DNA from 2 places in the Halomonas sp. DP4Y7-1 genome. Region 1 is predicted to be linked to the other one. Evidence: predicted binding sites of a transcription regulator. Region 1 holds the regulator's gene; the other holds the start of a gene.
The links. The regulator PhoB, encoded in region 1, activates phosphate uptake and scavenging genes when phosphate is short. The targets are predictions, from matches to a motif close to TGTCATANNNNTGTCANA.
Positions count from the first base shown of each region.

Region 2: KUV72_RS01400 (inorganic phosphate transporter) is a predicted target of PhoB. The motif match lies at 1,561-1,578, and genes of this name have one in related genera.

Region 1 is NZ_JAHVKS010000003.1:183,861-187,275, reverse strand. Features, by position in the region: gene phoR (phosphate regulon sensor histidine kinase PhoR) at 1-1,164, opposite strand, end outside; gene phoB (phosphate regulon transcriptional regulator PhoB) at 1,254-1,943, opposite strand; gene ubiA (4-hydroxybenzoate octaprenyltransferase) at 2,055-2,948, opposite strand; gene KUV72_RS07235 (chorismate--pyruvate lyase family protein) at 3,183-3,415, opposite strand, start outside.
Region 2 is NZ_JAHVKS010000001.1:350,415-353,829, forward strand. Features, by position in the region: gene KUV72_RS01400 (inorganic phosphate transporter) at 1-1,489, opposite strand, end outside; gene KUV72_RS01405 (NCS1 family nucleobase:cation symporter-1) at 1,743-3,197, opposite strand; gene KUV72_RS01410 (NCS1 family transporter) at 3,302-3,415, opposite strand, start outside.

The sequences.
Region 1 (3,415 bases):
GGTGCCACCGGTCGCCGTGCTGCGTCCCTTGTCTACCCGATAGAAGCGCTCGGTGAGGCGCGGAAGGTGCATCGGATCGATGCCGTCGCCGTCGTCCTCCACCTCAAGGCAGGCGCCATCACCGTAGGCCCGCCAGCGTAGCTGGATACGTGCGCCATCGCCGGCATAGCGCACGGCATTGAAGGCCAGGTTGGAAATGGCACTGTGAATTTCCTTCTCACTGCCCTTGAGCCCACGCGGATCGTCGATGGACACCTCGATCTGCTGGCGCCCACCCGACAGCGCCTGTGCATCTCGCTTGACGGTCTGCAACAGCGTGGTGGGGTCGAGCCGCGTGTGGTCATCGCCGCCCTGATCGTTTTCCAGTCGCGACAGCAGCAGCAGATCATTGACCAGGTTCTGCATCCGACGGGTCTGATTCTGCATCTGCGCTACCCCCTTGCCGAGTCGTTCGGGCAGCATGTCGGCCATGTCGCCGTAGGTCTCGAGATAGCCGGTCAGTACCGTCAGTGGCGTGCGCAGCTCATGGGAGACGTTGGCCACAAAGTCTCGGCGCATCTGTTCCAGGCGATGCAGGCGTGTGATATCGCGCGCCATGACCAGGCGTTCATCGTCACCGTACAGGGTGATCTGGAACTGCAGGATCATGTTCTCGTCGATGGGCGATGGAAGGCTCAGCGGCTCACGATAGTCCCGCTCGTTGAAATAGCCGACGAAGCGCGGATCACGCAGCAGGTTGGTGATATGTTGACCACGGTCCAGCGCCGGCTTCAGGCCTAGCATGCGCTCGGCAGAGCTGTTCCACCATTCGAGATCGCCATGGCGATCCAGCATGACCACACTGTCGCGCATCGCTTCAGAGGACTCCTGGATACGCTGAAGCGTTGAGCGCAGGCGTCGTTGGGTAATGCGCTGGCCCTTCTGGTAGCGATAGAGTCGATCAAACAGCTCGCCCCACAGACCGCTGGCGGTAGGAGGTTCCTGCTGGGGACGATGGGTCAGCCAGTCGTGCATGGCGTGCAGGTTGCGCAGATGATAGGCGAGACCAAGCGTCAGGCCCGCTCCGACGCCGACACTCGTCAAGGAAAAGGGCCAGCCCAGCAGGGCGCCGATGCCGACCAGCAGGGTCAAGCGCCAGACTTCTCGTCTCCACAGTCGACCCACGTCAGCTCCTGGCTCCGTTCACCTATGTCCTCCTGTCTGCCGCCAGCCGTACAGGCGCTGTCAAGCCTGCGTGGAAGGGAGGCAAGACGTCACATCTTGGCCGAAAAACGGTAGCCGGTGCCGCGCACGGTCTGGATCAGCTGCTGATGTGGCTCGCCAAGGGCCTTTCGCAGGCGGCGAATGTGCACGTCGACGGTGCGTTCCTCGACGTAGACGTTGCCACCCCAGACCTGATCAAGCAACTGGCCGCGGGTGTAGGCGCGTTCCTGGTGGGTCATGAAAAACTGCAGCAGGCGGTATTCGGTGGGCCCCATGTCGAGCGACTTGCCGTCGACGCTGACGCGGTGGCTGACAGGATCGAGCTTGAGCCCGTCGACTTCCACCGGGTCTTCAACGCCGCGAGGAGTGGCACGTCGCAGCACCGCTTTTAGACGGGCGACCAGTTCCCGGGGAGAGAACGGCTTGGTGATGTAGTCGTCTGCACCTGCTTCAAGCCCCTGAATCTTGTTGTCCTCCTCACCCTTGGCGGTGAGCAGGATGATCGGCAGCTCGGCGGTGGTTTCTTCCCGCTTGAGGCGGCGTGCCAGCTCGATGCCACTGGTTCCGGGCATCATCCAGTCCAGCAGCAGCAGGTCTGGCTGATCGTCCACGATAATCGCGTGAGCCGCCTGGGCATTGTCGGCCTCGAGGACCCGGTAGTCGGCCATTTCCAGAGCCACCGCGATCATTTCGCGGATGGGCGCTTCGTCGTCGACGATCAATACGGTCTTGGCTGTCATCCCGGGCCTCTTGTTCAGGGTCTTCCTATCAACGGTGACAGATGACACCACGTCAATGTGACATTTAGATGACATTGGCCGACCTGTCGAGCACTCGACAGCTCGATAGGGTCACCCCAGGTCGGGATAGAGACTCAGCGCCAGGCCGGCAAACAGCAGCAGGCCCGACCAGTGATTGTTGAGAAAGGCCTGGAAGCAGCGATCGCGATCACGCTCCTTGATGAGTCTCTGCTGGTGGATAAAGGTAGCCGCCATGGCCAGCCATCCCAGCCAATAGAAACCGCCGATATTCAGCAGAGCGCCCGCCCAGGCCAGCAGGCCCAGCGTTGCCAGCTGCAGCAGCGCGATGATGCGAGTGTCCCAGCGACCAAACAGCACTGCGGTCGACTTGATGCCGATCTTGAGATCATCGTCACGGTCCACCATGGCGTATTCGGTGTCATAGGCCACCGTCCACAGTACATTGGCGGTGAACAGGATCCAGCCGACCGTGGGTACCTCGCCCAGCACGGCACCGAATGCCATGGGAATCGCCCAGGAAAAGGCCGCCCCCAGCACCACCTGGGGAAAGTGGGTGTAGCGCTTCATGAAGGGATAGCTGGCGGCCAGCACGGCGCCGATCAGCGACAGCCATACGGTAAAGCCGTTGGTCAGCCAGACCAGCACGAAGGCCGCTGTCAGCAGACCGACGAACAGGACCTTGGCTTCCTGCTCGCTGATACGCCCAGTCGCCAGAGGGCGGTGTTTGGTACGTTTGACGTGACCGTCGAAATGGCGGTCCGCATAGTCGTTGACGACACAGCCTGCTGCTCGCATCAGGTAGACGCCAGCGACAAAGATCAGCAGGGTGTCGCGGGCGGGAATGCCGTCCGCCGCTACCCACAGCGCCCACAGTGTTGGCCACATCAGCAGCCAGGTGCCGATGGGGCGATCCAGACGCATCAGCGCCAGGAAGTCGGGAATTCGGGCGAGGCGTCCGGGGGGACGCAGCAGGGAGCGGTCCATCGTGGTCTCTCGAGGGCTAGTGGAAAGTCGCTGTCACAGGCATCGTGGCGGGCACGCTTCTGTCGTGTCCGCATCCGCTGGTGTGGCGTTGAGCGTCGAAACAAGACGAGACAGTTCATCCATGGGTGTCGCCGGGAGCGACCATTTGCTGCCAGGTCTGGTCAGCGCTTGTCGACATGACGGACCAAGCCTAGCGCGGGGAGACGGGCGTGACCAGTACAGCGCGGTCGCTGTCTAGCCTGGAGACGGGTCGAGTGACAGCGCCTCGGCCATGGCGGGCAGAAAGCTCTCTTGCACCAGCATCACCCAGCCCCCGTGGCAAAACAGAGAGCGCCGTTGCCAGATACCGCGGTATCCGTGGATAGGACGAGATATCCGGCTGATCTCGATCGGGCTGCGGCGAAGATCCGGCTGCTGAAACAGCCAACTGCCCAGCGAGTTTTCGCCAAGGCCGGCAAAGGGCGCCT
Region 2 (3,415 bases), on a different contig from region 1:
TGACCAGGCCAATGCCCAGCACCGCGCCGATCAGGATGTGTGTACTGGACACCGGCAGGCCCATGATGGAAGCCAGCATCACGACGCCTGCCGCCGCCAGCTCTGCCGCAAACCCGGATGCCGGATGCATGGCGGTCAGATTGTGTCCGACGGTCTGGATCACCTCCTTGCCGATAAACCAGAGACCGACAATAAGGGCGACCCCGAAGGTGATCATGGCGATCGGAGGGATGGTCGCTTCGGCGCCAATGACGCCAGTACGCAGTACGTCAAGGATGGCGGCGAAGGGGCCGATGGCGTTGGCGATATCGTTGGAGCCATGGCTGAAGGCAAACCCCGCCGCGGTAAAGACCTGCATCCAGCTGAACATCAGGAAGGTCGAGCGGGACAGCGAGGTGCCCTTGAGCGTCTTGGCAAAGATAAACGTGGCCATCCATACCACGGCACCGATCATGCCCATGATCAGGTAGTTGTTAAGCGTCGTCAGTCCCAGGTCGAGATGCTTGAAGCCCTTGAACAGCAGCATGGCCGAGATGATCATGGCTCCGCCGGCGGCGACCAGGGGCACCCAGTTCTGCAGGGCACGATGGGCATCGATATCCTCGCGCTGGCGCTCGATCCGCTTGAGTTCCTTGAAGTAGTCTGACTCGAATTCGGCACGCTCATCATCCTGGTAGTCCTGGTCATGGTAGACCTGAACGTCCCGGGTCATGGCATGGGTATAGGAAATCTTCTGGATCTCTGACAGGCGCTCGAAGGCCTCCTTATGGCGACGATCATTCTCGTACTTCTCGCGCTTGATCGCCTTCAGACGCTGCTCCGCCTCATCGTTGTAGTTGAGGATGTGTTTCTTGATCATGCTGAACAGCGCATATGACATCAGTCCCCCCAGCACCGGTGACAGCACCCAGGAGATAGCGATCTGCCAGATCTTGCCCCACTGCACCAGGCCAAGGCTGTCAACCCCTGGGGTCATGGTTCCGAGCACGATGGATGAGCCCACAATGGCACCGATGATCGAATGGGTGGTGGAGACCGGATAGCCTTTCTTGCTGGCAAACAGTAGCCACAGGGCGGCGGCTACCAGTGCTGACATCATGATGAAGACGAAGTCCATCGGCGCGACCGTCATGCCCGACAGATCGACGATGCCCTTGCGGATCGTATCGGTGACCTCTCCGCCTGCGATGACCGCACCGCTGACCTCGAACACCGCCGCCACCAGCAAGGCCTGCTTGATCGACAAGGTTCCTGCGCCGACGCTGGTGCCGAAGGAATTGGCCACATCATTGCCGCCGATATTGAAGGCCATGAACACCCCGAACAGGGTGGCCAGGGTGAATACCAGCGGAAAGTGGCCCTGGGTGTAGCCGAAGCCCCAGAACAGAAAGTAGCCGACGGTAGCGAAGAGAAGTACCGCAAAGGCCAGGCTCAGCCCTGATGGGCGAAGCCCCGTAGGAACCGATAGCGAGGGGGAAGGGGTGGTCATTGTGCATCCTCTGAGGTGGGCATGCCTTGCACGTGGGACGGCAGGGCGCAGAGATGACAATGGGCAGAGGCGATGACAGCGAGATGTCATCTTGACTGAGTTGTGTGCTTTGTCGTGCAGGTTGGGGAAGGGCTTGGTCGTGCGGGTAGAGATAGTAGTCAGGAGCTTACGTCTTTTGGGAGGATGAAGTACGTGCACAGCACGCCCTCCCCGGGCCAGGCCGGGAAGGGCATGGTGTCATCATCGTGGTCGCCTAGTGAGCCGGTTGCGGGACCCGGTACTGGTGCATCAGGGCAAAATACAGCACGCCCCCGAGGGCGGCGCCCATCATCCAGCCAAAACCTGCAAGTCCTTGCAGGGCAGGAACGATCACCGTCGCCAGAGAAAACACCGCGGCCAAGGCGAAGGCGGCCACGGCCCGCAGGTTCCAACCGTTGGTGTAGGTATAGGCATCGCCCTGCTTGGCAGAGAACAGTGCCTGCACATCGAGCTTGCCGCCTTTGATCAGATAGAAGTCGACAACGATGATGCCGTAGAAGGGCGCGACGATGGCGCCTAGCGCGTTGACGAAGCCCGGCACGCCAATTTGGCTGATGACCGAGACCCACAGTGCGCCGACAAAAAAGGCGACGCAGGCAGTGATCAGGCCGCCGACCTTGAAGCTGATATGCCGCGGGAAAAGGTTCGCCAGGTCATAGGCAGGGGGGATGAAATTGGCCACCAGGTTGATGCCGACGGTAGCGGCGAAAAACGTGACGGCGGCCAGCAGTGTCAGGGGCAAGGCATCGACACGATCGACGATATCGGTGGGATTGGTCAGCGCTTCGCCGAACAGTACCAGGGTGCCGGCGGTGATGATCAGCGCGATGAAGGAAAAGAAGGCCACGTTCAAGGGCAGGCCCAGCAGGTTGCCCAGCTTCATCTGGCGCTCGCTTTGTACGAAGCGGGTGAAATCCCCGAAGTTGATCACGACGGCGGCAAAGTAGGCGACCATGGTCCCGACCACGGCAGCAAAGGCAGATAGGCCTCCGCTATCTTCGCCGCTGGCCGAGAAGATGCTCCCGACGGCTGGCAGCAGCTCGCTGCCGGCCTGCCACCAGACAATCAGCATCAGCACGACCATGACCACGTAGACCAGCGGGCCTGCCCAGTTCAGGAAGTGCTTGATGCGCTCGATGCCGGACCAGAAGATGGCGATCTGGAACAGCCACACCAGCACAAATGACAGCCAGGCGACGGGTGACAGGCCAAGCACGCCTTCCCCTCCATCGGTGCCGATAAGGGCGGTAATCATCAGCGTGACGGCGGTGGAGGCAAAGTAGGTCTGCACGCCATACCAGAAAATACCGACGATGGCGCGCAGCAGAGCCGGCAGGTTGGAGCCTCTAACCCCGAGGCTGGCGCGGACCATGACCGGGAAGGGGATGCCGTAGCGAACGCTTGGCGCACCGGTCAGGTTGACCAGAAACATCACGATCAAGCCGGCCAGCATGATCGCTGCCATCACCGCCCAGCCGCTGAGGTTGTAAGACAGAAACAGCGAGGCTGCCAGGGTGTAGCCAAACAGGCTTTGAATATCGTTGGACCAGACATTGAAGATTTCGAAGGCTCCCCAGCTGCGCCGTGAGTGGGGGAGCGGGGCCAGGTCGTGGTTGTAGAGGCTCGGGTCGACCCTCGTGGTATCGAGGGTCAGGTCGGAATCGGCCATGGGGATCACTCTTGTTGTTGGATAGCGTCAGGCAGATGTCATGATGCGTCGCTGTCAGCCGGAAAAGGCAAGGCGAGGTCAGTCACCTCGCCGTTGCAGCACGCTTACTGGTTGAAGCGCTGGCAACCTTGCCAGTAGCGCATCAACAGCAGATAGGTGAGGCCCGCGGGAATCAGACTGGCGTACCAGGAAATGGTGGAGAAGCTGAAGGCCGCCAC